Regions from separate parts of the Oceanobacter sp. 3_MG-2023 genome, predicted to be linked through region 1. Evidence: predicted binding sites of a transcription regulator. Region 1 holds the regulator's gene; the other holds the start of a gene.
The links. Region 1 encodes PhoB, which activates phosphate uptake and scavenging genes when phosphate is short. Its sites were predicted from a motif close to TGTCATANNNNTGTCANA; they were not measured.

Region 1 (4,386 bases):
CACTAAATGCGATTTGACGCATGCTGCGCCGCCATGAAAAGCACTATACCCAGATACCATGCGCAACTTCTGGCCACAACACCACGCTGGAGCGGGCGCTTTTGTGTAACACTGGCGAGCATTCCCCGCGAGTGGCGTCACTGGCTCAATGACGCCGGGTCACTGACCAAGCGTTTGCAGGCACTGGACCCAAGCACATTTTCGGTCAAGGTTATCCGACAATATTGCGGCCCGGCTTTACCAACCGAACAGGCAGACCTGAAGCTGCACGGACGCCAACCCGTTTGGGTACGCGAGGTTTCCTTGTGCCTGGGACAAACGGAACTGGTGCGAGCCCGCACTGCCATTCCATTGACCAGCCTTGCACGGGTAGGACAACAGATTCGCCATCTTGGTAACCGCTCGCTTGGCAGCTATCTGTTCCGCCAGCCCAGTTTGCGCCGCCAACCGCTGAAATTCAGCCGCACAAGGGCGTCAACAGTCAACCAGCCCAACCCGTTTGGCTGGGCCAGGCGTTCGGTATTTACAATTCATGGTGCACCACTGCTGGTAACGGAAGCCTTCTCGTCCTTGCTGGTATCCGCCTCCTTTCCTTTGTCAGACGACACAAGGCGTTGATTATGCAATCACCTCTGTCCGCCTCACTCAACAAACTCTGGCCCAACTGGTATCAGTGGGTGCAGCTGACACGCCTGAACCGGCCGATTGGCTCTTATCTGCTGCTCTGGCCGACCTTGTGGGCGCTGTGGATTGCCGCCGAGGGCATTCCCTCCATTGCCAATCTGGTGATCTTTACTCTGGGCGTATTTCTTATGCGGTCGGCCGGTTGTGTTATTAACGACTACGCCGACCGTCATATCGACCGCCATGTCAAACGCACCCAGGACCGTCCCCTGACTCAAGGACGTATCTCTGACCGCGAAGCATTATCCGGCTTTATTGTGCTGTGCCTGATCAGTCTGGCGCTGGTGCTGTTGACCAATGCCCTGACCATCTGGTTATCCCTCGGCGGGGTCGCTCTGGCAGCACTTTATCCCTTTATGAAACGCCATACCCATTTGCCACAGGTGTTTCTCGGCGCTGCATTTTCCTGGGCGATTCCAATGGCCTTTGCCGCACAGGCCAATGAGCTGACCGCTGTCTGCTGGTTATTGTTTATTGCCAATGTTTGCTGGACGGTCGGTTACGACACAATTTACGCCATGGTCGACCGCGACGATGATCTGCTGATTGGTGTCAAAAGCACGGCGATCCTGTTTGGTGACCTGGATGTCACCATGATCGCCATTCTCTACGGAATGGCGCATTTTTGTCTGTTACTGACGGGCAATCAGCTGGAAGCAAGCTGGCCGTTTTATCTGGCCTGGTGCGTCGCCGGAGGGTATCTGGTCTGGCAATTATGGTCTATCCGCAGTCGCCGCCGGGAAGCCTGCATGAAAGTGTTTCTGGCAGCCCATTGGTATGGCACGCTGATCTGGGCCGGACTCCTGTCACACTACGCCCTGTCCAGCGCGTAATTGGTGTCAGGCTTGACGCCAATGCCAACAGTGTCACATGCTTGTAACACTAGGTCAGTGTAATACCTCCGCATTATTCCTATTGTGACATTTGCGTGACGAGCCTTATGACCAAAGCTGGCAAGACCGTTCTTATTGTGGACGATGAAGCCCCTATCCGGGAAATGATCGCCGTGGCCCTGGAAATGGCCGGGTATGAATGCCTTGAGGCTGCCAATGTACAGGAAGCACATGCGCAGATTATCGATCGAAAGCCTGATATGATTTTACTCGACTGGATGCTGCCAGGCACCAGTGGCGTCGAATTTGCCCGGCGCCTCAAGCGTGAAGACCGCACCGCTGAGTTGCCAATCATCATGCTGACGGCCAAGGGCGAAGAAGATAACAAAGTACAAGGGCTGGAAGCGGGGGCAGATGACTACATCACCAAACCGTTTTCCCCTCGAGAACTGGTCGCACGACTGAAAGCCGTCTTGCGCCGTTCCACCCCACAAGGCATCGAAGAGCCCATTGAAGTCAGCGGCCTGATGCTGGACCCGGTCTGCCATCGCGTTACCGCTCATGGCGACCCGATTGACATCGGCCCTACGGAGTATCGTTTGTTGCAGTTTTTCATGACCCACCAGGAACGGGCCTACTCCCGAGCCCAGCTGCTCGATCAAGTCTGGGGTGGTAATGTGTACGTTGAAGAGCGCACCGTTGACGTGCATATTCGTCGTCTGCGCAAAGCACTCGGTGAGTCTCACGAACAACTGATCCAAACCGTGCGTGGCACCGGCTACCGCTTTTCGACCAAAGCCTCCTGAATTTTGATGTCCCCCGTCTGGCGCAGAGAATTGCGCCGCCTTGTCTACTTGCTGATTCTGGCCGTTGGTTGTGGTTACGTCTTTTTTGACCGGCCGCTGGAAGCATTGTGTTTGATGATGGGGGCCTATATCACCTGGCAATGGCTGCAACTGTACCGCCTGCACCGCTGGCTGGATCAGGGACAAACCACCGTATTACCACGAACACTGGGCATCTGGGGAGCGATTTTTACCGAGAACCAGCGCTTGCAGCAAAGCAATATCAAACACCAGCAGCGCCTGCAGGCCATTATCAATCGTATCCAGGACTCAACCGCGGCCCTGCAAGATTCTGTCTTGATGGTGGATGCCAGCGGCGCGCTGGAATTCTGGAACCAGGCCGCACAAAACTACCTGGGGTTACGCAACCCGGTAGACATTGGCCAACCCATCACCAACCTGATCCGCACGCCAGAATTCAAGGCCTACTTCGACAAGGCCGATTATCAGGAACCGCTCACGATTAGATCGCCCATCAATCCGCGCATTTACCTGCAGTTCAATATCACCCTGTTTGGCCGCAAGGATCGCCTGATCCTGATTCATGACATCACCCGTTTGAAACAACTGGAAGAAATGCGCAAGGATTTTGTTGCCAACGTCAGCCATGAATTACGTACACCGCTGACCGTGATTGCCGGTTACGTCGAAACCATGCAAGCCGCTTCCGAGATGCTGCCACCACGCTGGGGCCGCATGCTGCAGCAAATGAGCGAACAAAGTCATCGTATGGAAAACCTGCTCAAGGATTTGCTGATGCTGTCACGGCTGGAAACCGGCAAGACGGAACAGCCTCAGCCTATCGAGCTGCAGCCGCTGCTGGAAGCCATCCGTCGCGATGCCGCATCACTCAGCAGCAGCAAGCACACCATTACCCTGACCATCGATCAGGATCAAAAAATGATGGGCTTTTATAATGAGCTGCGCAGTGCATTTTCCAACCTGGTATTCAACGCCGTCAAATACACCCCGGAAGGGGGTGACGTCACACTGCGCTGGTATACCGAAGGCGGCAAAGGGCATTTCAGCGTCTCGGATAACGGCATCGGTATTGCCCAGCATCACATCCCCCGCCTGACCGAGCGCTTCTATCGCGCCGACCCCAGCCGCAGCATCGCCACTGGCGGTACCGGACTGGGGCTGGCTATTGTCAAACACGTCTTGCTGCACCATGACGGCGAGCTGAAAATCAGCAGCATCGAAGGCAAGGGCAGCACATTCACCTGTGTTTTCCCCGCAGCCTGCTTATCTGACAACCGTGATGAGGCCAACCAATAGATCAACCGGCCCGTGACTGATCGGCCTGCCGTTGCAATTGCCACAGCGTAGCCCCGATCACCGCCGCCGGGGGCACCAGACAGTTCAGTAATGGTACCGCCATCAGCACCGACACCGCCCCACCAAATCCCCAGGCCGTCCAGCGCTGGGTAGCCACCTGCTCTCGGCTGGCGCGGAAATTCTGCTGCTGGTTATCCAGAGTATAATCACTGTATTGCAACGCCATCACCCAGCTGCCAAACCAGAACCAGACGAAGGGCATCAGCAAGTTGACGCCCGGCACAAACGACAACAACAGCAGCAACAGATAACGCGGTAGGTAATAACCCATCTTGACCAGCTCCCGTATCACCGTACGCGGGATCAACGCGGCAATGGATTCGTCCTCGACCTCATGCCCCAGACGCTGCTCGATCTTGCCCGCCAGCAAGCCATAAAACGGACTCGCCAACAGCAACAACACCGCACTGAAAAAATACCCCGAGATCAAGGTCGACAGTAACAGCAACAGAGGCACCACCAGCCAGGCCAGCCAACTGATCCAGCTGGAATCAAAGCCATCCCACTGGCTGACTGCATCAATCAGCCAATAGGTTCCAAACGACAACACCAGCAGATTAATCAGAATGGGCAACCAGACATAACGGCGTATTCCCGGTTCATTCAGTAGTGTAAAGCCACGCCACAAATAGCCGGCTCCTATCAATAAATTGTCTTTCATACCTGTTCCGTGCATAAAACCGGAA
Region 2 (4,386 bases), on a different contig from region 1:
ACCGCTGTTTAACCATTGTTCTGTCCCGGTTTTCTGACGACGGTCTGGCCCGCTTCTACCCGATAAGGCAACCACAATTTGCCGCTGCGGTCACTTTGCCTCACTATGCGCTCCCTTTTCTCCCCGTGTACTGATCATGTCTGATGTTCCTCCTGTGCTCGAAAATGCGGTTACTCGTCTGCGTCAGCGCGAGTTGGCGCAGTCCCGGCGGGCATTTATTGCCCGTGGCGGGCGGATGGTTCGTTGTCCGCATTGTTTGCTGTCGGTGCCCTTGTGTTTGTGTTCAGAACGGCCAGCGCCGTCGGATGAAGCGGCCGTTTGTCTGATTTTTTATAAGGGTGAGGTCTACAAACCCAGTAACAGCGGCCGTCTGGTGGCGGATGTATTAAGCGATAATCACGCTTTTCTGTGGAATCGCACCGAGCCGGATCCGGCCCTGCTGGCGTTGCTGACCAATCCGGCTTATGCCCCTGTACTGGTGTTTCCGTTCCAGTACGCCGACAGTCACCGTCGCCTCGATACTCCTGCGGCGTTGCAGCAATACCGTACACAGGCCGCTGAGTCCCGGCGCAAACCGCTGCTGGTATTGCTGGATGGCAGCTGGCGCGAAGCGCGCAAGATGTTCCGTAGCCCCAGTCTGGCTAATCTGCCGGTGTTGGGTATTCAGCCACAGGCTCCGGGCAACTATCAGTTACGGGAAGCGGCGCACGATTATCAATTGGGTACTGCTGAGGTGACGATCGAGATCCTGCAGCAGTTGCAGGCACCGGTTGCCAGCGCCCGTCTGGCGGTATATTTCAACCTGTTCCGTGAACGTTATCTGGCCGGCAAGCCCAGTCACTGAGCGGCAATGTGGCCAGCCGCGGATTTAATCAGCGGTCAGAAGGCTGTTTTCTGGCGCTCAGAATGATTCAGCAACGACTGACAGACGTCGGCTTTGCGGTGGAAATCCATGGCCTGCGGCCGGATCGACAAGACAGCTTCCGCTGCAATGGGTACAATTCGGGCGTTTTTTGACTTATTCACCCAAGAAAAGACTGATTCCCATGGGCAGAGCGTATCAAAACCGGAAAGAATCCATGGCCAAAACGGCCGCGGCAAAAACCAAGGTCTACTCCAAGTATGGCCGTGAAATTTATGTAGCCGCCAAGGCGGGCGGTACCGACCCATCGGCAAACCTGTCGTTGCGTTCCCTGATCGATCGGGCCAAGAAAGACCAGGTACCGACCCACGTGATCGAGAAGGCCATCGACAAAGCCAACGGTGGCACGGGCGAAGATTTCCAGCCCGCGTTGTACGAAGGCATTGCTCCGGGTGGGGCCATGGTGTTGATCAGCGCCCTGACCGATAACCCCAACCGTACTTTCGGTGAAATCCGCGGTGTGTTCTCCAAATGCAAGGCCAAACTGGGCAGCCAGGGCTCGGTCTCACACATGTTCGATCATCGCGCCATGTTTGTATTTGCCGATGACAGCGAAGATGACGCGCTGGAGATGCTGATGGAAGCGGATATCGATGTCTCGGATATCGACTGCGAAGACGGCATGGTAACGGTGCTGGTGCCACCTACTGAGTTTTTCAAAACCAAAACCGCTCTGACCAGCTGGCGTCCTGATATTGATTTCGAAATGGAAGAAATCACCTATCTGCCGCAGATGCCGCACCCGATTGCCGCCGACGATGTCGAGCACTTTGAGCGTTTTGCCAATCTGATGAACGATCTGGAAGATGTGCAGGAAATCTACCATAACGGTGAATTTGAAAGCTGATTCCCAGCGATTGCAGGTCTTGAACAGCCGCCAGCTCTGGCGGTTGTTCCGCTGTTGGCCGCACCACACCGGCTACCGTTTTCTTGCCCGGTTATGATCCACTTCTCGCTTGTATTGATTCTTTAATGGATCAGTAACACCCACTCCAACACCCGCTCCCTAGCCTCTCTGAAACTCTTTAATGGCGTCAGCATTCTGCCATTTGAGTGTCATCCAACTGTCATACCCGAGTCAAAGCACTGTCATTAAACAGTCATACGCTAACGCACCATATATGACCTTAAAAAACATTGGCTTACAAAGGATATCGCAATGACTCTTGAGATGATGAAGAAGACGGCACTGGCTGTAGCAATGGCATCACTGCTGGCTGCGTGTGGCTCTGATGGCGATGACGGCACCAATGGTGTTGATGGCACCAATGGCGTTGACGGCACCAATGGTGTTGACGGCACCGATGGCGTTGACGGCACCGATGGCGTTGACGGCACCGATGGCGTTGACGGCACCGATGGTGTTGACGGTACCGATGGTGTTGATGGTACCGATGGTGTTGATGGCTTCAGTGGTCAGCTGGTTCAGGTCGGCCGTTATGAGTCGGGTATTTATGACGATGGCGGTGCTGAAATCGTTGCCTTCGACAGCACCACCAACAAACTGTTTGTGATCAACTCAGGGAATGCCGCGGTTGACGTGCTCGACCTGAATGATCCATCCGCCCCAACGCTGCTGGGCACTATTTCTGCCGAAGACGCCGGTGTAGCCGGCTTCGAAGTCGGTGGTGTTAACAGCGTTGCCGTCAGTAATGGCATTCTGGCCCTCGCCGTCGAAGCAGATACCAAACAGGACAACGGTCGTGCTTACTTCTACAACAGCGACTCGCTGACGTTCCTTGCTTCTGTTGAAGTGGGTGCCTTGCCAGATATGATCACCTTCTCACCCGACGGTAACACCGTACTGGTCGCCAACGAAGGCGAGCCCAACGATGATTACACCGTTGACCCAGAGGGTTCAGTCTCCATCATCCGCCTCGTCAACGGCGTACCAACCGTCAGCACCGCGGGCTTCTCTGCGTTCAATACTGATGGCGCCACCCCGATTGATGACGACGTCCGTATCTTTGGCCCTGGTGCCACCGTCGCCCAGGATCTGGAGCCAGAATATATTGCAGTGTCTGCCGACAACAGCACGGCCTTTGTATCGCTGCAAGAAAACAACGCCATGGCAATCGTCGACATCGCTACCGCTACGGTAACAGACGTAGTAGCGCTGGGCTTCAAGGACCACAGTGTTCAAGGCAACGGCCTGGATGCCAACAAGGAAGACGAGGTTGCCAATATCGAACAGCAACCACTGCTTGGCATGTACATGCCAGACTCCATCGCTTCTTACTCGTTTAACGGCAACACCTATATCGTTACCGCCAACGAAGGTGATGCTCGGGACTACGATGGCTTCTCTGAAGAATCCGATCTGGAAGACCTGGACCTGGATACCACAGCCTTCACTTCCGACCAGATTGCCGTACTGCAAGACGCCGACGCTGGCCTGGGTGGCCTGACCGTATCCGGCGTTGATGGCGATACCGACAACGACGGCGATATCGATGAAATCTACGTCTACGGCGCGCGCTCGTTCTCTATCTGGAATGCAGAAGGCGACCTGGTGTTTGATTCTGGCGATCAGTTCGAGCAAACCGTTGCCGATACCACGCCTTATTACTTCAACGCCTCCAACGACAACAACAAGATCGACAACCGTTCCGACAACAAAGGGCCAGAGCCAGAAGGCCTGACTCTGGGTGAAGTGAACGGCGAAACCTACGCGTTTATTGGTCTCGAACGTCAGGGTGGCATCATGGTGTTTAACGTCAGCAACCCGTTCGCACCACAGTTTGTAACCTACGAACTGAACCGTGACTTCTCTGTTGATATCGACGAAATCGACGATGGCAACCTGGCCGCTGGCGCAGCTGGCGATCTGGCTCCAGAAGGTCTGGCCTTTGTCTCTGCCGACAACAGCCCAAGCGGTAACGCCCTGGTTATTGTGGGTAACGAAGTGTCCGGTACTACTACCGTGTACGAATTCAAGTAAGTCGCACCACGCTCGAAAAAAACCGGCTGAATAGCCGGTTTTTTTATGCCTGTCTCCCATAACCGTCTGTAGTCCCCCTGGCTATCTGCTGGGCAAACCGACAAGTTGTTAGAGCCTCGATTCATGGATACTATTTCTTTGCCATACAGAGATCGTCTGTCGATCGTATGCCGTATTACACCAGTTAGGAATTTTGTCTTTTAATGGCGTAACAACGCCATGATTGATCGGCAAGAGGTTTATCAGAAGCCTGATCAGATCATCGATATTGCAAACTGGAATATCCATCAGGACTACGAAGTCTTTCCCGTTGGGGCGCGCGAGAAATCATTGCGCGTGTGCCCGATGAAAGCTCCATTTGATTTCTGTCTTCCTGGTCATCGCTACCTGTTTAAAGAATCCATCAAAAGTGCCAGAAATCCGGAACAATCACGTTATCCAGATCAGTACTGGGCCGAAGTGATCGCTTTTCGTATCGGGTGCCTGATGAAACTCAGGCTTCCCCCTGTGTTTGTAGCGATCG

Region 2: the regulator PhoB is predicted to act here: its motif matches at 1,977-1,994, upstream of Q8W32_RS02875 (choice-of-anchor I family protein).

The regions. Positions count from the first base shown of each region.
Region 1 covers NZ_JAUYVX010000016.1:16,104-20,489, forward strand. Annotated here, with positions in the region: gene Q8W32_RS14270 (chorismate lyase) at 34-618, shown strand; gene ubiA (4-hydroxybenzoate octaprenyltransferase) at 621-1,517, shown strand; gene phoB (phosphate regulon transcriptional regulator PhoB) at 1,625-2,323, shown strand; gene phoR (phosphate regulon sensor histidine kinase PhoR) at 2,330-3,640, shown strand; gene cysZ (sulfate transporter CysZ) at 3,642-4,361, opposite strand.
Region 2 covers NZ_JAUYVX010000002.1:210,937-215,322, reverse strand. Annotated here, with positions in the region: gene Q8W32_RS02885 (tRNA-uridine aminocarboxypropyltransferase) at 137-844, shown strand; gene Q8W32_RS02880 (YebC/PmpR family DNA-binding transcriptional regulator) at 1,047-1,769, shown strand; gene Q8W32_RS02875 (choice-of-anchor I family protein) at 2,082-3,863, shown strand; gene Q8W32_RS02870 (hypothetical protein) at 4,083-4,386, shown strand, end outside.